3 regions of the Desulfovibrio sp. 7SRBS1 genome follow, and region 2 is predicted to be linked to each of the others. Evidence: riboswitches for the same ligand, from Rfam matches in the RefSeq annotation. Region 2 holds a riboswitch; each other region holds the start of a gene.
The links. Region 2 has a riboswitch for cobalamin ahead of metE (5-methyltetrahydropteroyltriglutamate--homocysteine S-methyltransferase). Riboswitches for the same ligand answer to the same signal wherever they lie in the genome.
Positions count from the first base shown of each region.

Region 1: it holds a riboswitch for cobalamin, as region 2 does, so the genes downstream of both, ACI0FJ_RS09070 (anaerobic ribonucleoside-triphosphate reductase activating protein) here and metE (5-methyltetrahydropteroyltriglutamate--homocysteine S-methyltransferase) in region 2, are expected to answer to the same signal.
Region 3: it holds a riboswitch for cobalamin, as region 2 does, so the genes downstream of both, ACI0FJ_RS17950 (sirohydrochlorin cobaltochelatase) here and metE (5-methyltetrahydropteroyltriglutamate--homocysteine S-methyltransferase) in region 2, are expected to answer to the same signal.

Region 1 is NZ_JBJKFD010000001.1:1,959,647-1,966,823, reverse strand. Features, by position in the region: gene ACI0FJ_RS09095 (sulfide/dihydroorotate dehydrogenase-like FAD/NAD-binding protein) at 1-453, shown strand, start outside; gene gltA (NADPH-dependent glutamate synthase) at 446-1,864, shown strand; gene ACI0FJ_RS09085 (hypothetical protein) at 1,996-2,736, opposite strand; gene ACI0FJ_RS09080 (hypothetical protein) at 3,158-3,337, shown strand; gene ACI0FJ_RS09075 (hypothetical protein) at 3,620-4,105, shown strand; cobalamin riboswitch at 4,619-4,787, shown strand; gene ACI0FJ_RS09070 (anaerobic ribonucleoside-triphosphate reductase activating protein) at 4,838-5,620, shown strand; gene ACI0FJ_RS09065 (ribonucleoside triphosphate reductase) at 5,523-7,177, shown strand, end outside.
Region 2 is NZ_JBJKFD010000001.1:1,675,633-1,682,809, reverse strand. Features, by position in the region: gene ACI0FJ_RS07815 (SurA N-terminal domain-containing protein) at 1-1,687, shown strand, start outside; gene yjgA (ribosome biogenesis factor YjgA) at 2,057-2,539, opposite strand; gene metE (5-methyltetrahydropteroyltriglutamate--homocysteine S-methyltransferase) at 2,636-4,894, opposite strand; cobalamin riboswitch at 5,223-5,352, opposite strand; gene ACI0FJ_RS07800 (hypothetical protein) at 6,516-6,671, opposite strand; gene ACI0FJ_RS07795 (LexA family transcriptional regulator) at 6,932-7,177, opposite strand, start outside.
Region 3 is NZ_JBJKFD010000001.1:4,070,687-4,077,863, forward strand. Features, by position in the region: gene ACI0FJ_RS17945 (sigma-54-dependent Fis family transcriptional regulator) at 1-2,070, shown strand, start outside; gene ACI0FJ_RS17950 (sirohydrochlorin cobaltochelatase) at 2,107-3,216, opposite strand; cobalamin riboswitch at 3,395-3,577, opposite strand; gene ACI0FJ_RS17955 (cysteine hydrolase family protein) at 3,822-4,382, shown strand; gene ACI0FJ_RS17960 (S1C family serine protease) at 4,594-6,414, shown strand; gene ACI0FJ_RS17965 (DUF2269 family protein) at 6,392-6,922, opposite strand; gene ACI0FJ_RS17970 (MerR family transcriptional regulator) at 7,076-7,177, shown strand, end outside.

The DNA of each region.
Region 1 (7,177 bases), 280 kb from region 2:
GTTGTTGCCGCTGTGGGAGCTCGCAGTGCGGAACTGTTGCTCTTCTGTAATGAATTGGAAGGATTTTGCCCGGAACTGATGATTTCCACGGACGATGGCAGCCGGGGACACAAAGGGTTTGTGACCGATCTTGTCAGGCAGCGCCTGGAAGACGATCCGACCGTCGCCGAAGTTGTTGCCGTGGGACCCGTCCCCATGATGGAAGCCGTGTGCAAGGTGACCAAGCCTTTCGGGGTCAAGACCACCGTATCGCTTAACTCCATTATGATTGACGGCATTGGAATGTGTGGCGCTTGCCGTGTCACCGTGGGCGGAGAAACCAAGTTCGCTTGTGTGGACGGTCCGGAATTTGACGGCCATGCCGTTGATTTCGACGAACTGCGCAGCCGGCTGGGCGCTTATCGCCCCTTGGAAATCCTTTCAATGGAAGAGTACAGGAAGCGTCATGGCTGATACAAAAAAGAAAAAGCAGATCCTCCCCCGTACCCCCATGCCTGAACAGGCGCCCGAAGTGCGCCGTACCAACTTTGAAGAAGTCACCCTAGGGTACGACATGGAAATGGCCGTGGCCGAGGCCAACCGTTGCCTGCAGTGTAAAAAGCCTTTTTGCGTGGCCGGTTGTCCTGTGGAAGTGAACATCAAGGACTTCATCAAACACGTGCAGGAGCGCGACATCGTTTCCGCATACAAGGCGATCATGGCGACCAACAGCCTGCCCGCCGTGTGCGGCCGCGTCTGCCCGCAGGAAAACCAGTGTGAAGGTGCCTGCATTCTGGGCAAGAAGGGCGAGCCCGTGGCCATCGGACGGCTGGAACGCTTTGTGGCCGATACCTTTGCCGCGGACGACGCCTGCCAGGAACTTTCCGGCAAGGACGAGTGTCCTCTGGTCCGGGAAGACCTCAAAGTGGCCTGCATCGGCTCCGGTCCTTCCAGCCTGACCGTTGCGGCCTATCTCTCCACCAAGGGCATCAAGGTCTCCATGTTCGAGGCCCTGCACGAACCGGGCGGTGTGCTTATTTACGGCATCCCCGAGTTCCGCCTGCCCAAATCCATCGTGCACAGGGAAATCAACGCCCTGAAAGAGCACGAGGTTGAAATCAACACCAACTGGGTCGGCGGTCGCACCGTGACCGTTCAGGACCTGTTCGACCAGGGCTACAAAGCCGTGTTCATCGGTGTTGGTGCCGGGCTTCCCCGGTTTTTGAAACTGCCCGGTGAAAACTTCATCGGCGTGTATTCCGCCAACGAGTACCTCACCCGGGTGAACCTGGGCCGTGCGTATGATTTCCCCGAGCACGACACTCCGGTCATCCGCGGCCGCAAGGTGACGGTTCTGGGCGCAGGCAACGTTGCCATGGATGCTGCCCGTACCGCTCTGCGTCTGGGTGCCGAAGAGGTGACCATCGTCTACCGGCGTACGCAGGAAGAAATGCCCGCCCGTAAAGAGGAAATTCACCATGCTTTGGAAGAGGGCGTGCAGCTGAATCTGCTGGCCAGCCCGACGGAATTCCTGGGCGATGAAAAGGGCAACCTGAGGGGACTCAAGGTGCAGCGCATGCAGCTTGGGGAACCCGACGATTCGGGACGGCGCCGTCCTGTGCCCATTGAAGGTGATACTTTTGAGATCGAAACCGACCTCTCCGTTATTGCCGTGGGAACCGGCCCCAACAAAATCCTGCTGGATGCCACGCCCGACCTGGGACTGAACAAGTGGGGCTACGTGCAGGTGGATGAAGAGACTGGAGAAACCTCCATTCCCAACGTCTTTGCCGGTGGCGATATCGTAACCGGCGCTGCCACGGTTATTCTGGCCATGGGTGCCGGACGCCGCGCAGCCAAGGAGATCGCCAAGCGGTTGCTGTAGGCCCGCAACAAAACGCGATCTTCTCAAATGACTAATAAGGCCCGACGCAGAGTTCCTGCGCCGGGCCTTATTTTTTGAGCAATCTGAAAGTGCTGACCTGTTTTGCCTGGGCTCCGATGGGTCCGGAAAAATTATTTGCCGGCCGGGCCTTTGGAAGTTTTGGAAGCTTGGGGAGCCTGCGCCGGCTGGGGAGTCTCCCCGGCACCGACTGGTTCTTCTCCGCCGCCCATGCCACCTTCTTCCGGCAAGGCGGCCAGTTTGGCCGTGTTGGCCGCGTTGTCCAGCGAGGTAAGCAGACGCATGACAACCTTGCTGAGTGGAAGCCCCTTGCTGCCGCCCACCTGGCTGAGGAGCAACGTGGGCAGGCGCACCGGTTCGGGCCCTGTATCCTTGCTTTTGAGCATGCCGTCCACTGTGTACATGTTTTCGATGCGGATGAGTGGATCGCTGCGCTTGTGGTGCAGGTCCATTGCGTACACGCGGATGGCTGCGGTGAGGTTGCGACCTATTTCCAGAATGTTGTCTTCATCCACAGGGCCGGACAAAAGGACGACCGGCTCATCCAGGACGACTTCGCGCAAGGTGAACGGAGAGTTGAACAGGATATCCGGCTTGAAGGCCAGACGTATGGACCGCACTGCCAAGGCGCTTCCGCTGGGAAAGCCTTTCGGGTTGTCGATTCGCAGATCGTAGAGCACGGCCTCGCCTGAAAGAAGCGAGACCTTGGCCTCTGAAAGGGTGCCGTTAACAAGACAGGTGTCTTTGAGGTAGTCGGTTACGGCACTCTCGACCAGACGGTTTATTCCAATGCTGACGCCCCAGAAGAGCAGGCAGCACAAAAGCGTAATTGTAATAATGGCTTTGCGTATCATAGGCATCCTGTTGGCGGTGTCGGCGCACTATGGCGCGTCCGTCACCATGCAAAACATGGTTGTGCCGTCTTCTGCAAACCGTGTGCGCTCCATGCGGGCACGGCCGGCGGTAGTTCCGCACAGTCTTTGCGAGACTGTCAGAAGAATGATCGTAAGCCCCCTCAACGGATACTTTGCAGCAATCAGGGGAGGTTGGTCAACAGACTCTTGAAATGTATGCAGACAATTTTGTGCTCACTGGGGAGTTTACATTCAGATAAAAAATGTGGGAGAGAAGAAATTGATTTCCATAGTGTGGCTTGACATTGTGCCAAAGCAATGGAATTGTCATACAATCGTAATGGCCCTTTTTTACATGTTCTTCCAGCCTAGTTTTTCCAGAAGCCCCGTACTGCAACCTATTGAGCAATGGAGACTGAGCATGACTGTGAAGGAAATCGTGGCCAATGCCAAGGCTTCCGGTTCTCAGAAAACCGCTGAAGCTGAGAGTTCCCAAGAAACGGAAGATCTGGTCCGTAAGCTTCTCGAGAAGTTTTGCCCTTCATGCGACGAAGCGGAAATAGACCAGGCTGCCGAACAGATCAGTTCCGACATGTTCTAACTCATCAAACATCTTCCCTTTGTGGAGGAAAAGCCCGGTGCTTCGGCATCGGGCTTTTTTTGTATGCGAAGGGCAGGGGGCAACTTATCCCCCATATAAACGTTGTGCTGTCCAAAGGGCCATTGGGGGGGATAGGGCAGAGCAAATCCTTGGTACCCAATTATATTTTATTATTTATATGGGCGTGTCATGGGATGCGGTCGATGTGTGTTCGCATCTCTGCTTGAAAAAAAAACTCCCCCCGCCTATTCTCAGATAAACGCGAAGAAAGGAGTTTCACCTATGCGGCATACAGCGTCGGCTCTGGCCGTTGTCTTTTTGGGGATATTCATGTGGGGGTCCTTTGCCCTGGCAGCGGACACGTTTGTCGGCTGGGAGGCGGACGGCGAATACAGTAAAATGTACGACGTTGCCGAGTACGATAAGATCAAGGGCAGCTTTGTAGAGCTTATAGATGTGACTCCCTTGCCAGGAATGGCAGTGGGATCGGCCATTGTGGTAAAGGACCGTGCGGACGGCGAAGATATTGTGGTGCATGTGGCTCCCAAGGGGTACATCCACGAGCAATTGGAAGCGCTCAATCTGCGGCCCGGACAGAAAATAAAGATATACGGTGCTTGGGTGGAAATCGACGGGCACGATGTGCTCATGGCCACCAAGATCAAGAAGACCGAGAACGAATTCGTCAAGGTGCGGCGCACCAAGGACGGCTTTCCTTTCTGGAACATGACTCCTGAAGAAATTGCCAAGGAACTGGCCGACTCCTGAACTGGCCGACCGGGGAAGCCGGAAAATTCGCCGGAAAGAAACAGTAAACTGCCTTCCCATATGGCCGCGTGCAGCGGGCCGGACAAGAGCAGGGTGGTTTTTGGCAGGAAAAGTCCGTGAGGTACATAAATGTATTCCACGGACTTTTTATTTAGATCTATGACCGGCCTGTGTATAATCCGGGGAGTGCTGTTCCTAATCCTATTCCGTGAAACATGCGCTGTCAGTACGCTCCAGATGCTTTGCCGATAAGATAAAGTCCCGCCATGTGAAATGGCCGGGGCTTTTTTTCAATTTTTTTTGATGCCCTGCCGAATAGGGGGTCCCCCTCCACTGTCCTGTGGAAAAAGTTTTTCAGACATGATTAATTGAACCTAATTGCTTGTAATCGGCGATGAGCCAAAATAAAGTAACGCTTTTGAACAGAGCTGCACTGTACAAGAAATGGCTGATGAAGTAGGTTCACTCTCAATGTGCGCGATTGTCTTCCGGCCTTTGGGGCAGGATGGAAAATTGCGAATTATTTCTTCAGGTTACGCTTAATCGCTTGATTTTTTTTCGGTTTTCCGGTGCGATTCCGGAGCGGTTCCGCCGCTGTATTTCGCGAATCAGTGAATGTTTTCAGAATGTTCTTGCCGATTCGGGATAAGCCAGCAGACCCTGCCTGAAGACTTCCTCCAAAAGTCTTCCACAAGGAAGACGACAACGTTCAGCCACACAAAATACAGCCGCATGCACGACAAACTTTCTCCGGCCTGGCAGCTGCTTCGGGGACTCCAACCTCTGAGCCTTTGCGATTGGCCTGGTCACACCACCTGTGTTCTGTTTTTCGGCGGATGCAACCTGCGTTGCCCCACTTGCCACAATGCGAACATTGCCTGGCACCCGGAAAAACAACCTGCCTTGTTTACACCCGACGTGGTCAATTACATCGAGCGCCGCAAGGACTGGCTCGACGGCATTGTCATTTCCGGCGGGGAACCCACCATTGTTCCCGATTTCCCCGCATTCCTTCAGGACATGAGGAGCTTTGGGCTGCCCGTCAAGGTTGATACCAACGGGTTGCAGCCGGGCACCGTGAGCATGCTTTTGGAACAAAAGCTTGCCGACGCGTTTTTTGTGGACGTGAAAGGTCCATGGCACAAGTATCCGGCCCTTACCGGCGATACATGCACCGAACGTCAGGCGCAGGAATCCCTTGAGTGGATTTTCGCTCTGGCCGCAAAGCAGCCGGACGTCTTTCGTTTTCGCCTTACCAAAGTACCTCTGCTCGATGCCCAGGATATCGAGACTGCCAAGACCTATCTGCCCAACGGTTTTAAACTGACGTTGCAAGACTACGTCCCCCCACGGAGAAGCAATGCCCAGCAAGATAAGCAAACGCGACGGTTGTCTGGAGACCTGGTCCACGGAGAGGATTGCCCTGGCCATTCTGAAAGCCCTGAAAGCGAGCGGGGTGAAGGACCCGCTGCTGGCCAAACGTCTGGCGGGGAAAGTAGAAGCCAAGCTTGGTGATGTAGATATTGCCGACCAGGAACAGGTTCAGGACATGGTCGAGATGGTGCTCATGGAGTCCCGTCTGTACCATGTGGCCCGTCGCTATGTTATCTATAGGGAAAAGCGCCGCCAGCTCCGTGAGCATACCGAGGCCTATCTCGACATCAAGGACACCATAGACAACTACCTGAACAAGGCCGACTGGCGTGTGAGTGAAAACGCCAACATGACCCATTCCTTTCAGGGGCTCATGCTGCACCTGTCCGGAACGGTTCAGGCCCGCTATGCGCTGGAAAAATATCCTGAGGAAGTCCGCCAGGCCCACGAGCACGGCTACTTCCACATCCACGATCTGTCCTTTGGGCTGGCCGGGTATTGCGCGGGCTGGAGCCTGCGCGACCTGCTGCTGGAAGGTTTCGGACTGGAAGACCGTTCCTGCGCCGGCCCGGCCCGCCATTTCGACTCCGCTTTGGGGCAGATGGTCAACTTTCTCGGCACCCTGCAGAACGAATGGGCTGGTGCCCAGGCCTTCAACAACATGGACACGTACCTGGCTCCCTTTGTCCGCCACGACAATCTGAGCTACGACGAAGTCTTTCAGGCCATGCAGAAGTTCGTGTTCAACCTGAATACGACCTCGCGCTGGGGTGGGCAGAGCCCGTTCACCAACCTGACGTTCGATCTCAATCCGCCCAAGCATCTGGCGTCCGAAGCCGTGATCATCGGCGGTAAGTTGCAGGATGCCACCTACGGCGATTTCATTCCCGAAATGGAAATGATCAACCGCGCCTTCCTGGAAGTGATGCTGCGCGGCGACCACCACAGCCGTATCTTTTCCTTTCCCATCCCCACCTACAACATCACGGAAGATTTTCCCTGGGACAGCGAAGTGGGGGACTTGCTGCTGAAAATGACCGCCAAATACGGCGCTCCCTATTTTCAGAACTTCATCAGCTCGGACCTGGCCCCCGAAGACGTCCGCTCCATGTGCTGCCGTCTGCAGATGGACCTGCGTGAACTGCGCAAGAAAACCGGTGGACTGTTCGGCGCGGGCGACCTGACCGGCTCCATCGGCGTGGTTACGCTCAACCTGCCCAAGCTGGCCTATCTTGCCCAGGGCGAGGAAGATTTTCTCGACCTTATCGGCGAGTACGCCACCCTTGCCAAGGACTGCCTGGAGTTCAAGCGCAAGATGATCAACGACAATCTGCAGCGCGGCATGTTTCCCTGGACCTACCGCTACCTCAAGAACGGGTATAATGCCCACTTTTCCACCATCGGGCTGGTCGGCGGCCACGAGGCATGCCTCAACCTGTTGGGCAAGGGCATAGATTCGGAAGCCGGAACGCGCCTTATGCAGCGCGCCCTGAACCATCTGCGCGATCTGACCTCCGATTTTCAGGAGGAAACCGGCAACCTGTACAACCTGGAAGCCACGCCCGCCGAAGGGACCAGCTACCGGCTGGCAAAGATAGACCGCGGACTGTACGAGAACATCATTACCTCGGGCAACGGTACGCCGTACTACACAAACTCCACCACCCTGCCCGTGGACTACACCAGGGATATCTTCCA
Region 2 (7,177 bases):
CAAGCTGGATGAGAATCTCATCAAGCAGATGGGACTGAAACGGCAGGTGCTCAGCCAGGTGGCCGACCTCATTCTGATGCGGCAGGAAGCCGAAAAGTTGGGGATCCATCCGGCGAACGAATCGATTCAGGAAGCTATCCTGGCCATTCCCGCCTTTCAGAAGGACGGAAAATTCGACCAGGAACAGTACGTCCGGGTTCTGCGGGCCAACAGCCTTACGCCCTCCCAGTTCGAAGCCGACATGCGCCAGCAGCAGCTTCTTACCACGTTGCGTACTTACATATCCTCGGCTGCCGAGGTTACGGAAGACGAAGCTCGGGAATATTTCAACTTTGCCACGGAAAAATGCACGGCGCGCTACGCCATGTTTTCCGGCAAAGACTATGAAAGTGAAGTGAAGCCCACGGACAAGGACATCCAGAAGTTCTACGATGAAAATTCGGCCCGCTACGCCATTCCCCAGGCCGTGGAAGCCGACTACATCATCTTCTCGCCCGAGTCCCTGGCCGATCCCGCCAGCATCAGTGACGCCGACATCATCAGCTACTACGACCTGAACAAGGCCGCTTATGATCAGGACGAGCAGGTCAAGGCCCGCCACATCCTGGTGAAGGTCGACAAGGCCGCATCCGAAGCCGACGTGGAAAAGGCGCACAAGCGCATTGAAGCCATTCGCAATAAAATCAAGAAGCCCGAAGACTTCGCCAAAGTCGCGGAAAGCGACTCCGAAGGACCGAGTTCGGTCCGCGGTGGTGAACTCGGCTGGTTCAATCGCGGTATGATGGTTCCGGAGTTCGAAGAGGTGGCTTTCAGCCTCAAGCCCGGCATTGTTTCCGAGCCTGTCCGCACTCCTTTCGGTTGGCACCTGATTCTTGTCGAGGACAAGAAGGAGAAGGGCATTGCCCCGCTGGAAGATGTGAAAGAGGATATTCGTCTGAAGTTGGCCCAGGACAAGGCTGCCGAGTCCATGGCCGACCTGATGGACGAAGCTACCGCGCGTCTGACCCTTGACGAACCCCTTTCCAAAATTGCCAAGGAACTCAAGCTTCCCCTGCATTCCACCGGACTGGTGGACCGCGCCCAGGCCCGTGCTCTTGATGGACTGGACGAAGAAGCGGTGAACGCTATCTTTGCACTGAACGAGGGTGGAGCCACTGAAACTCCCGTGGCTATTGGCGTAGGTTATCTTTTGGCCGCCAAGACCAAAGACAAGCCCGCTTCCACCAAGCCTTTGGATGAAGTCAAAGACGACGTCATCAATGAACTCAAGCGGCAGGGCGGTATAAAGCAGGCCCTGGAAGCCGCTCGTTCCACCCTGGCTGAACTCAAGGACAAGGCCACGGCTGAAAAGGCCATGAAGAAGCTGGACAATAAGCTGAAGGTGACCAACGAGTTTACCCGTTCCGGTTACGTGGACGGCATTGGTCAGAATCAGGCTTTTGTCGAAGCCGCTTTCACGACTCCGGAAAACCAGTGGCTGCCCGATGCCTACGAGACCCCGGAAGGCGCTTTTATAGCCAAGACGGAAATCGTGGTTCCGGCTCCGCTTAGCGAATGGGAAAAGCAGCAAGCCGCGTGGATGGAAACCCTGTCCTCCCGGAAGCAGCAGCAGATGTTCCAATCCTATCTTGCCAACCTGCGCTCCACTGCCAAGATCGAAATCGCTGACCAAGACTTTTTCGAATAGGTAGAGCAGTTTTATAAGGAATGTGCGAGGGGGAAACCTCTTGAAAGAGGTTCTCCCCCTCGCGCTCCCCCTTCCAGAATTTTTCAATATTTCGGCTGCTGAAAAAAGTACGATAGCGTCGTTATTTCAAAGAACCCAAATCCTCGCGTATCAGGAAATACGCGTCGGCCTTGAGTTCTTTTTATGCCTTGCTCTCGTACCTTTTTAAGTAGCCGTTTATATTTCGTATTAATCTGAATTGATTAGGCCGTTTTGCCAACGAAAACTCCCCATAAGCGTTACGCTTATGGGGAGTTTTCGTTGGCAAGCTTGCGGGTCCAGGGGCATGATGCCCCTGGCGGAGTCCAGAGGCAGCGCCTCTGGTGTTGATTACTCTTTCAGCTCCTTGATTGTCCGAAAGAGGGCCCGAAACGCGTGTGGCGGTTTATTCTTTTCGCGTTCGCGTTTGGCATTGAGCGCCAGTGTGCGGAGCTGTTGCCGGTCGGCGAGGGGATACTGCTCCAGAATTTCTTCAAGCGCACCCATGTCGCCGCTGACGAGTCGGTCACGCCAGGACTCGGCCTGTTGAAAGGCCTGCGTTACCACGGCCCGGCCCTGGTCCCAGGCGTCGAGGTGTTCCTGGATTTCCTCCAGATCTATGTCGCGCATGAGCTTGCCGATGTACTGCATTTGGCGCCGCACGGCTTCGTGCTTTGTTATGGTCTTGGCGTCGCGTACGGCTTGGGCAAGCTCCGGGGGGAGGTTCATGGCCTTAAGGCGGGAATCGGGCATTTTTATCAAGGTCTTGCCCATCTCCTGCAGTGCGGTCATTTCCTTTTTCAGCTGGGTGCGGGATTTGTAATTGTCTTCCATGGGGCTATTTTAACGGTGTGGAGGGCGGACGGCAAGTACGTTCCGCATGGGAGGAAAAAAGAGGCCGGGAAAGGACGATCCCTCCCCGGCCTTTTGTTATTTGCGCAGGGCGCGGGCGGCTGCGACCATATTGGCCAGTGACGCCCTGGTTTCGGGCCAATCCCTGGTTTTGAGACCGCAATCCGGGTTCATCCACAAACGTTCGGCGGGGATAACGTCGAGCGCCTTATGCAGCAGGCTGACCATTTCTTTCAGAGGTGGAACGCGGGGGCTGTGAATGTCCCAAATTCCGGGCCCGATTTCATTGGGGTAGTGGAAGCGGGCAAAGGCATCGAGAAGCTCCATGTTGCTGCGGCTGGCCTCTATGCTGATGACGTCGGCATCCAGCGCGGCAATGGATTCGATGATTTCGTTGAATTCGCTGTAGCACATATGGGTGTGGATTTGCGTTGTGTCGTCCACACTGCATGTTGCCAGCTTGAAGCTTTGCACGGCCCAGTCCAGATATTCCTGCCAATCCTGCTTGCGCAGTGGAAGGCCCTCGCGCAGGGCGGGTTCGTCTATCTGGATGATGGCAGTTCCGGCTTTTTCCAGATCGGTCACTTCATCGCGAATGGCGAGGGCGATCTGGCGGCAGGTCTGGCTCCGTGGCTGGTCGTCGCGCACAAAGCTCCAGCAGAGGATGGTGACCGGCCCGGTCAGCATGCCTTTGACAGGCTTGGCGGTTTGCTTTTGGGCATACGTCGTCCAGCTTACGGTCATGGGGCGGGGCCTGTGCACGTCGCCGTAAATAACGGGCGGCTTTACACAGCGGCTGCCGTAGCTCTGCACCCAGCCGTTGGTTGTGAAGCAAAAGCCATCCAGCTGCTCGCCAAAGTATTCGACCATGTCGTTGCGTTCGGGCTCGCCATGGACAAGCACGTCCAGGCCGAGGGTCTCCTGCTCATGGATGCACTCGGTTATGGCACTCTGCATGGCTGTTATGTATGCGGACTCGTCGAGTTCTCCGATTTTTCTTTGACGGCGGGTCGCACGTATTTCCGAAGTTTGCGGGAACGATCCAATGGTTGTTGTGGGCAGTTGTGGCAGTTGGAGTCTGTCTTTCTGCAGCCGGATGCGCTCGGCAAATGGAGATTTTCTGCTGGCCATGTCCGGGGTGATGTCGTCCACCCGTTGGCGTACGCCAAGGTTGACGACCTTGGGACTTGTGGCTCTGCTTACAGCGGCTGCGTCGCTTTGGGCGAATGCGGCTGTTACATCTATACCCGAGGCTGCTTTGCCAAGTGTTGCTATTTCGCTGCATTTCTGGACAGCAAAGGCCATCCAGTTTTTGATTTCAGGGGCGAGGGTTGTTTCGGAGTTTAAATCCACGGGGCAGTGAAGGAGGGAGCAGGAGGAGCCAATAAGGAGGCGGTCATTGCCCAGGATTTCGGCAGCCTGACGTTTTTTTTTATCGGCAGCAGGAAGTCCGGTTTTCCAGATGTTGCGGCCATCCACAAGGCCGAGGGAGAGGAATTTGTCCTTGGGAAGGGTTTTGGCTACGGCGTTGAGCTGCTGCGGAGCGCGAACAAGGTCTATATGCAGCCCGGCTGTGGGCAGAGCGGTCAGCAAGGAGAGTTTGTCGTCGATGGCTCCGAAATAGGTTGCCAGAAGAATTTTGGCCGGGGCGCAGTGCTGTTGCAGTCTTGTGTAGGCGTCGACAAAACGTTGCGAAAAGCCGGGGGGAGTGTCCAAGCAGAGAATAGGCTCGTCGATCTGAATCCACTCGCAGCTCTGGGAAAGACGTTCCACGATTTGCCCATACACGGCAAGACAGTCGTCGAGTGCGTTCCATTTATCGTAGTCCGGCCGGGTGGACTTCGCCAGGTGGAGGAACGTGAAGGGGCCGGGGAGAACTGCCTTGGGCTTCAGTCCGGCATCCAAGGCCTCCTGGACTTGTGCGAACAGGCGGGACGAGGAAAGTGAAAATTTTTGGTAGGGAGCAATTTCAGGAACAATATAGTGGTAGTTGGTATCAAACCATTTGGTCATTTCCATGGCAGGGAGGTGGTCGCCTCCACGGGCAAGCTGGAAATAGGCCTCAAGGTCGGCGTCGCAGTCCGGCGAGCCAAAGCGTTGTGGAATGCAGCCGAGCGTGACTGCCGTGTCCAGCATGTGGTCGTAGAAGGAGAAGTCTCCAACGGGTACGAGGTCAAGACCTGCTTCGGCTTGAATCTTCCAGTTTTCCAGGCGCCGTTCCTTTCCTGCATTGAGGAGTTCGTCCTGGCTGATGGATTTTCGCCAAAAGGCTTCCATGGCTTTTTTGAGTTCCCTGTCACGTCCAATGCGGGGGAATCCCAGAGAATGTGTACGCATGTGCTCCTCCGTGGAATGAATAAGCATTCCTGTGTTCGGTTTCGGGGCCGGTGTGGCTTTTCCGGCGCGGTCGAAAATCGTGAAAATGCGGAGCGATCTGCTGGAGTGTGAGGATGCCACGAACTATCCGGCCAATCCGGCCAAATGCTTCGCTGTGCTCCTGGTGCATGCCGGGCATGGGAGATTTTGTTCCACGATTACATACGTGGTGCTTTGTGTCGACGAAAAGGCTTTCTTTATCACGCTGTTTCCGTCAACAGCAAATCCTGTCTGCTTCGGCATAGTTTTCCAGCCCATATCGCGGGGCCTTGTTTCGTGCTGGCGAGGCGTCTTCCGGCTTCCGGTGCGTTGGCTGACCAACATGCCATTTTGTCTCTCCTTCCCGGCAAAACCAGTGAAGAGGCGGGCGTACTTTCCGGTTACGGCAGCGCGTCTGCGACGGATTTGCACCGTCTTCCGTTTCTCGCGAGCTTTGGTTAAAGATTAATCAAATATCATTTAATTTAGATATAGTTGTGTGAACTTTATGTCAATCATTTTACTCACCACTTTGCAAAAGAAATTACTTGAAAGCCAAAACGGAAAAGAGAGCAAAAGGAGCCCAGATAGTGGGGCGATCGGGACAAGGCGAATGGGAAAAATGATTTTGTTCGGGGGACGGACCGCAGCATGGGATGAAGCAGCATCAGAATGAAGGGAATGGAAATGTTCCGGCGACCTATTTTGGGGGTCCAGCGAGTTACTTCCCGTTCAAAGCAAAGGACATGTGCACTATGATTCCCACATGGAGTCCCACAGAGCTGGGATACTCCCTTGCTTTTGGGGAAACGGAGAGCCAGGGAGCTGAAGATTGCCAAAGCTTGCTTTGGTAGACCTTGGGAGTGGGTGGCTTTTGCTCGGGCAGAAAACAGAAAGCTAAGCGGCCGAGTACAGGAACTTCATCGAGCCAAATAAGGGAGGCACCTTTGGCGGGCGGAGGGGCCATTCCACGGAAGCCAAAGGTGCCCTGCAGGAAGGAATAGGACAAAAAAGAAAATTATGATTTGCTGAGAGCCTTCATCATTCCCTTTGCATGATTCCGAATAGCTCTTTCGGGCCGCTAATCCGCTACTAGCAATCTGTGAACGTGGCACCATCACAGCCTGTTCGCGCACTGAAACTTTTGGGTGCAGCGGATGCCAGCAAATGTTCTGCTCGTGGAGCTGCGTAATGCAGAGCTGCCTGCTGTCGTCTATTGTAAAAACAACAGCAATTCACCACCACCGGGACAGCTCATCGTTCCCCTTGCGTCGTACAAACCGTGTGTTTCTCTTGGGCATTTGGGCATTTGGGCTCTCAGGAGCGGGCCCGTTGTAGGTCTTGCCTCTGTTTTTGAGACCTGATCCTTCACAAATACGCTTTGTAGTGTGCCGGACAGACTCGTGTCTCGACTGCACATCCGTTTCACAAAAATACAGCACTCCACACGGCATGTTTCGCTCCGGCATATCCCGTCTTGGGCATGTCCCATTTTGGGATGTCCTGTCTTGAGCATGTCCCTTAGGCGCGACCAGAAATTGGAGAACTTCCGGAAGCGGCATGAGCGAACCTGAGAAGTTATTTCAGGCCGCGGTCATCAACACTAGTCGAGTTCGTCGATGTCCAGGCGGCGTCCACAATCGGGGCAACGATGCACGGTTTTTCCGAACTCAATGCTCATCAGCCAAAAGACCGCAAAGCGTCCTTTTTTGTACTGTACCCAGATGTCCCGTCCGCATTGGCACGTTCTGCGTTGCATGATGTTCTCCTCGTGTTGCGTTTGCTATCTTTTTGTTTATTTATATAAACCTGAAGGGCAAAAAAATATCTCGCTTCTAACCGTTCTTTTTTAAAGGACTTGTCTCTTCAAAAGATCCATGGCTTCAGACCTCCAGTCCTTTTGCCCCTTTTGCCTGTTCAGCCAGCTGCTTTGGCTTCTCTTTTGGCGGTTGGCGCTCACCCTGCCGGTTGTTGTCCCGGCTTGCTCTTGTTTCGCAGGCAACATCTGTTGCTCTGCTTTTAGCGGTATTCCCGGCAGACCCAGACCACCTTGCCGATGATACGGCACTGGTCGATTTCCTCCCCGCGCAGATAAATGGGGGAGTAGTCGACATTGTCGCTCAGCAGTACAAGCACGCCGGGTCTTTTTTCTACCCGTTTGAGCATTACCGTGTCTTCCAGGCCCACGGCATAGATACCGCCTGCGATGATGTCTTTTTGGGCCTGGTCCAGCAGGGCGGTATCGCCCTCGCGGATTTCCGGTTC
Region 3 (7,177 bases), 2.4 Mb from region 2:
CGCAGGCAATTTCACAGGGGAGAGCCTGCCCAGTTCACGGCCATCAGGCCCCACATTCTCCGTTCGTGGAAACGCTCTCGCGCTGCCAAAGCACCGTATCGCGGGCTGCCTTCGGTTCGCCTGGGGAGCGCGGATCTGGAACGGATTATCGACCAGAACGAATTTTTCCTTTCCACGGCAAAGCCCATCATGGAAGAGCTGCTGGACAACATCCATCCCACAAGCAACTGTATAATTTTGACGGACACCAATGGTGTGTACCTGCACACCCTGGGTGACGACATGGGGGCCGGGCGCAGGGCAAGCAGCCCTTTGCGGGGGCTGGTAGGCAGCGAAAACATAGAGGGCACCACTGCCATGGGCCTTTGCCTGGCAGAAAAGGCGTCCACCTGTGTTTTGGGCTGTGAACATTACAACCCGTATTTCGACAGCTGGTCCTGTGCTGCCGCGCCGGTGTTCGACTTTGAAGGCAATCTGGTCGGAAGCCTTTCCATGACCATGGAGCGCGACAGCTTCAACCACCACACCTTCGGGCTGATCATTTCCGCAGCCAAGGCGGTTACGGAGCAGATGCGCCTGCGCCATCTGCTCCGTGAGACGCGGACCATAATGGATCTTCTCGGCGAAGCCGTGGTGGTGCTGGATGCCGCAGACCGCGTGCGGGTGATGAACCACTATGCCAGGCGCATGTTTCATTGCGCAGAGGATGTGGCGGGAAAACCATTTGCGGACTTTGCCGACGTGGTGGGGGAGGATGATCTTTTCGAGTCCGAGCAAATAGTCAAGGACAGCGAATGCTCCCTGCGGCTGGCGGACGGCACGGCCCTGCAATGCGTTTATTCTTCTTCCCCGCTTCCGGAAGGGGGCATCTGCCTGACGCTTCGGGAAAGCCGCCGTGTGCACAAGCTGACCAACCGGATTACGCGGGCCAAGGCCGTGTACAATTTCAACGACATTTTGGGTGAGTCCCGGAGTATGCACAAGGCGCTGAAAATGGCGCACAAGGCCAGCGAAAACTCCATGACCACCCTTATTTTGGGGCAGAGCGGCGTGGGCAAGGAACTGTTTGCCCAGGCCATTCACAACGCCAGCGACCGGCGCGACCAGCCCTTTATTGTCATCAACTGTGGCACCATCCCGCGCGATTTGGTGCAGAGCGAACTTTTTGGATACGAGGCGGGGGCGTTTACCGGGGCTTCGCGCCAGGGCGCACCCGGCAAGTTCGAGCTGGCCGACGGGGGCACTCTTTTTCTCGACGAAATCGGCGACATGCCTTTGGTTGCACAGGTCAATCTGCTGCGGGTGTTGCAGGAAGGGGAAGTGACGCGCGTTGGGGGCAAGCGTTCGCGGCAGGTGAATGTGCGGGTTATCGCGGCCACACACCGCAACCTTACACAGGCGGTGCAAAACGGCACATTCCGCAACGACCTGTTCTACCGGCTCAATGTGCTGGTTATTAATGTACCGCCGTTGAATTACCGCCGTGGGGACGTCCGACTGCTGGCCAATTTTTTCCTGCAAAAGATTACTCCCACACTGGGCAAGAGGCTGGATGGGTTCAGCCCTGGCGCCATGCACTGTCTGGAAGCCTACAACTGGCCGGGGAATGTGCGGGAACTGGAAAATCTGGTGGAGCGCACAGCCGTGATGGCCGACGGGCCTCTTATTCGTCGGGATGATTTGCCGTCGGAAATTTGGATGGCCTCGTCGGGGGAAAATTTGGGCGAAGATTTGGGGGAACCGTTTGGGAAGCCTGTGGGTTCGGCGGTTCACGAGCCTTTTTGTGGACCGGTTTGTGGGGCGGATCTGGAGCCAGCTGCCGGGCTGTTCGCCCCGCAGGTCGAAACCGCCACACAGCCCGACATCCAGCCCGGCGGGCTGTGGGAAAGCAGGACGGAACCTTTGGAGGAGTCCAACCACAGCAGGGAGAGAAGGCGCATTATCCGGGCCTTGCATGCATCGAGCGGAAACGTCAGTGCAGCGGCAAAGGAGGTGGGAGTTTCCCGCGTTACCTTTTATGCGCACCTCAGGCGGCACGGTTTGTCGCTGGATTCCTTTCGCGAGGAATAATTTCTCGGAAGCGTTCAGCCGACTTTGGCCAGTGCGCTACCCCTTTTGCAAGGCGGCCACGGCCTTGGCCAGATGGTCATGCCAGATGTCGCGGAAGGCCTTGTGTTCCAAAGATCCGGTGGTGACGGGCATGACCTCCAACCCCATGGAGGAAAGGACCTGTTTCCAGGCCTGGGCCTTGTCGCCGAACATGTCCACCTGCACGTGATGGCCGGGCAGACACATGAAGGGCACCAAAAAAACGCGCTGCACGCCCTTGTCGAGGAACCGCTGTCCTATTTCCGCCGGACCGTTCCTGTCCATGAGCGTACCCATGGCGATGTTGGGTGCGGTCCGCATCAGCAGATTTTCCAATGCCAGATAAAATGCATGGCCCTGGTGATAGGTGCCGTGTCCCACCAGGATGATTCCGTCGTTCGCCTCTGTCTTGGGCAGTAGGCTGTGCATGATGATTTGGGCGGTGCGTTCCATGTCTGCCATGGTCTGCATGAGCGGCGCGCCAATGGTCACTTTGGTCAGCCCCTTGCGTGGGTGGACCATGGCCTTTGCCTGCTGCACGGTCCATTCGTATTCCACGCCCGGTACGGTGTGCACGGACTGTACTGCCACATGGCTGAATCCGTCGTCGACCATCTGCGAGAGGGCTTCGGCTACGGACAGGTGTTCCATGCCTCGCGCACGAAGTTTGGCCCGTATGCGGTTGGCCGTGAAGGCCCAGCGAACGTCCATGTCCGGGTAGGCTGCCCGGACTTCTTCTTCGAACAGATCATAATATTTGTGGGTGTGCGGCAGTGCGCAGCCAAAGGCCGAGAGCAGGATGCCGTGTTTGCCGGTGCGGGGTTTGGGGACGCCGCCGTGGTGATGATGGTGGGAATGATGACAATGTTCGTTATGCTGATTGTCGTGATCGTCGTGACCGTGGTGATCATCGTGCTCGATGTGGTCATGGTGGTCACGGTGAGCATCGTGATCGTGGTGATCAGGGGCATTCCCGTTATGGTGATGCTGGTGCCCGTGGTGGTGTTCTTCATGGTCATGGTTATGGTCATGGGCATGACCATGGCAACATGTGCCGCTGGCTGCATCGTGCGCACTATGTTCTTTGGGAGCGGCTTTTTTCCGGGGCTTGTGGGGTACTTGGGGCATGGTGTCTCCTTGGGGCAAGCAAAGGGGAATCCCCCAGATTGGTCCAAATGGGCACAGGCCATTACAGGACGTTAGGGAGCAAACAACAATATATTCGAAACTGGTTCGTATATGGCGCGCGGGGCCGTTTGGACCACGCCTGGCGAATTCCGTCTGAAAAGCACTCCCGCTTTTCCTGGCGGAGAAGGTGTTGTTGGCAGGTCTCCTGGCTTGTGAGTCAATGACGATTTCCAGGTCTTCCCGAGTTTTCGGTGACCAATGGCAGGGGAAATTGTCTCTTCGCTTACAGTTGCGGGGGCAGCGCTGGTTTTTCACCAGCTTCCCTGTTTAACCCTACGGGACCAACAAAAAAATGGATATATTGGGGGACATGGAAAGTCAAACCGGGGCGCGCAGGATTTCCAAAAAAGAGTAGGCAGGCTGGGGCGGTTTTTCTATACTACAGAGGTTGATTTTGTGTGTTGCGGTTGTTCAGGTCGTTCATCATACGAGTTAACTCAACCCTCTTCTTTTTCTTATAAACAACGTCATGGAAACTGTCGGACGATCAGAAAGATCGACTCTGTCTCATGTTGTATGAATAATAAACCAGATGGAGATGAAATATGGGCTATACACCAGATGCAAAGACAGCGCTTATTGTGATGGATGTGCAAAAAGGATTGGACGATCCTATTTTTGGAGAAAGAAGCAATCCAAAGGCAGAAGAGAACATCTCTCGTATAATCTCATTTTGGAGGAAGGAAAAACGTTCTGTAATTCACATCCAGCATTGTTCTGTAAATCCAGACTCACCACTTCGCCCAGGCCAACCTGGATTTGAGTTCAAGCCGGAAGCAGAGCCCATTGCAGGGGAGCCAATCTTTCAGAAGTCTGTGCACAGTGCCTTTATTGGTACAGATTTGGAATCGTATCTCCGGTCTGAAAATATTGAAAAAGTCGTTATCATAGGCTTAACAGCAGACCAATGTGTGTCAACAACCACGCGTATGGCGGGGAACCTTGGTTTTGATGTCTTGCTTGTTTCCGACGCCACAGCAACATTCAATAAAATTGGTCCGGATGGCATAGAATATAGTGCTGAAATAATTTTAGCTGTGAATTTATGCAGCTTGCATAAGGAATTTTGCGAAGTCATTACGACCAAGCAGTTATTGAGCGCGTAGCGGCGGCGAATCGATCGTTTCAATCCGACGTTCTTTTTTGCAGCGTTTCGGGATCAGCGCATCTGGACCGGCGAATCTGGACCGGCGAATCTGGACTGGGCGCGAGGAAAGGCGGGCAGGAGAAGGGAATAGGGCAGGAGATGGCAATGATACCCTGTCCCTAAATCGGCAATAGATTGACGTGTTTCTTTTGATACGTCATACCGGGAGCATGCGAAATCGAGCCCTCCTGTTTCTGCTCTGCTGCGTCCTGCTCTGCACCGCCTGCGGCAAGTCCCATTATGCCACGGAACAAGGCGTCGACCTCAACGCGTACAAATACGTTGTGGTGGCCGACCGCAACGACGACCTGATGCTTGCCATGGAATTGGAGCGGATGTTCGGCGGCATGGGGTTCGAAGTGATCAGCGTCTATAGGGCCGATGCCCTGCCCATGAAGGAACGGTCCAAAGTGCTGGTGCTGAATTCGCGTACCATCGCCATGGAGTGGGAGGCGCGGGCCCAGGTAAGGCTGCTGGATTACGTGGACAAGCGTGTGATCTACCGCGGCGAGGCCGAGTACGGCGGCGGCTTTCTGGAGCCGCGCGACCAGGCCGTGGAGGCAGTGCGCAAGGCGCTGGGCGGCGTGTTCGAGCTGTACCAGGGCTATTCGCCCGAGGCCCAGAAAAGCAAGGACCGCCTTCTGGCCGGAGAGTGGGAGAACATAGACCGTTCGCGCCAGGACTTGGAGCGGTATTTCGACGAGCACCTCGGCACTCTGGACAAGGTGGAAGGCATCTGGACATCGTGGGACGATGCCTGCCAGGTGGCGGTCTTTTCCTCTTTTGTACCGGACAAGCGAGACTTTGTGGGGATTGTTCTTTCCTCTGATCTGCCCGCCTGGCAACCCGGCGACGTCATGCTTAATTTCAAGCGTACAGCCTACGACAACGCCTACACCGGCAAAATGGCCTGGGCAGACAAGGCCGTAACTGGCGGTACGTTCATCATCAACAAATATGGCGTGCTGGAATTCCGTTCCACAGATCCCTACTCGGGCCGGGGCACGGCAACCCGGTTCATCCGCATCTACCCGCGTGATTTTGATAATGAAGATGGAACCACCCCTGCCGTGTCGGGCAGCGGCTTTCTGCTGGATGGCTCGGGGATTGTGGTTACCAACAACCATGTGGTGGAGAAAAAGGGCCGGATAAAGGTCCGCTTTTCCACGCTGGATAAAACTTTCACCGCCCGTGTGGCGGCCCGCGACGTGCGCAACGACCTTGCCCTGCTGCGCCTTGAAAATGCCGGACCCGCACTTTCCGGGCTGGGTACCCCGCCGTTCGGCTTTGCCCGCCCAGGAGAAGTCCGGGTGGGGCAGGAGCTTATGACTGCGGGCTTTCCCCTGCCGTCCTCCCTGGGCGGAAGCTGCAAGCTGACAACCGGCGTGGTCAGCGCTCTTTCCGGCCCATCGGACGAACCCAACACCATGCAGGTCACCAACCCCATCCAGCCGGGAAACAGCGGCGGGGCGGCCATCAACCGTCAGGGCAACGTGGTTGGCGTGGTTGTTTCCTCGCTCAATTCCAAGCTCTTTTTGAACCGCCTCGGGGTGGTGCCGCAAAACGTCAACTACTGCGTCAAAGTGGAATACCTGCGGGCCCTGGCGGCCATGGTTCCGGGTGCAACGCAGGCCATGCAGCGGCGGGCCGATTTGTCCGCACTCAGCCTGGAGCAGCTCTTCGACCGGGTGGTTCCCTATATGGTGCAGATTCTGGTCTATACGGGAAAAAACAAAGAGGATGGGCCGCGCATGTCGAATATGCCGCGCATGCCGCGTATGTCCGGGAGCCGGAACAAGGCGGCAATGGAGCCCGATCTGCGCCGCGCCTCGGATCAGCCAGGGCTGGAAAATATTTCCAATGGCGTGGACGTACCCGGCAATCCGGCGGAGAAAAGCCCGCGCGACTCGGAAATCATGGACGGGTTCCCCATCCCGCAGGACGGCGGATTTCAGGAAGGGCGGTCGCTCAGGGCGCCTTCGTTGTTTTAAGGCCGAATTTCTCGAATATTTCGGAAAGTCGGGGCTTGAATATGGTGAGCCAGACCAGGGCGAGGAGCGCGGCGGCTTGCAGCACCACCACAACGCTGTTCATGGTGTGGGCGTGAATGTAGTCGGCATTGCGCAGGGCGCTCAGGCGCATGGTGTCGGAAAGGCGCTCGGCCTGATCCAGCCAGGGCACGAAGTAGACCATGCCGAACAGAATAAAGCCGATGTTCATTATCCATTTGATGATGATCCAGCCGTGGCGGAAAAATCCCCACTTGGTGCCCACCGCAAAGATAATTCCCGTAATCAGACAGCCGAGCGCGCCGGGTGCGACCACGAAGTCGTCGATGATCTTCATGCACAGGTCGCGATAGTGCAGCTCGTCGCCCGTGGTCGGATTGAGGACGAACTGAACCACAACCAGGGCGGTTGCCGCGCCGCCCCATAAGCATGCCGCAAATATGTGGGCGGTTTTCAGCCACTTGAGCGCGTTTCCCTTGAGTTCGACCATGATCGCATCCTTTGGTTGGCGGGGAGGTGGTTAATTCATACACTTTTGCCTATCTCGGGGCCAGCGTTGTAAAGACGGCAGGGCCGAAAATAAACAAAAAATGTCGGTCTCCACTCCCTTTGCAAATGTTGCGGGGCCGGGTACACTGGGCGCATGGACGATCTCTCGCGCTATAAAACCTACAAAATTGGTGAAGCCGCCCGCCTTTTGGGGGTGAAACCGTATGTTTTGAGGTTTTGGGAATCCGAATTCGAC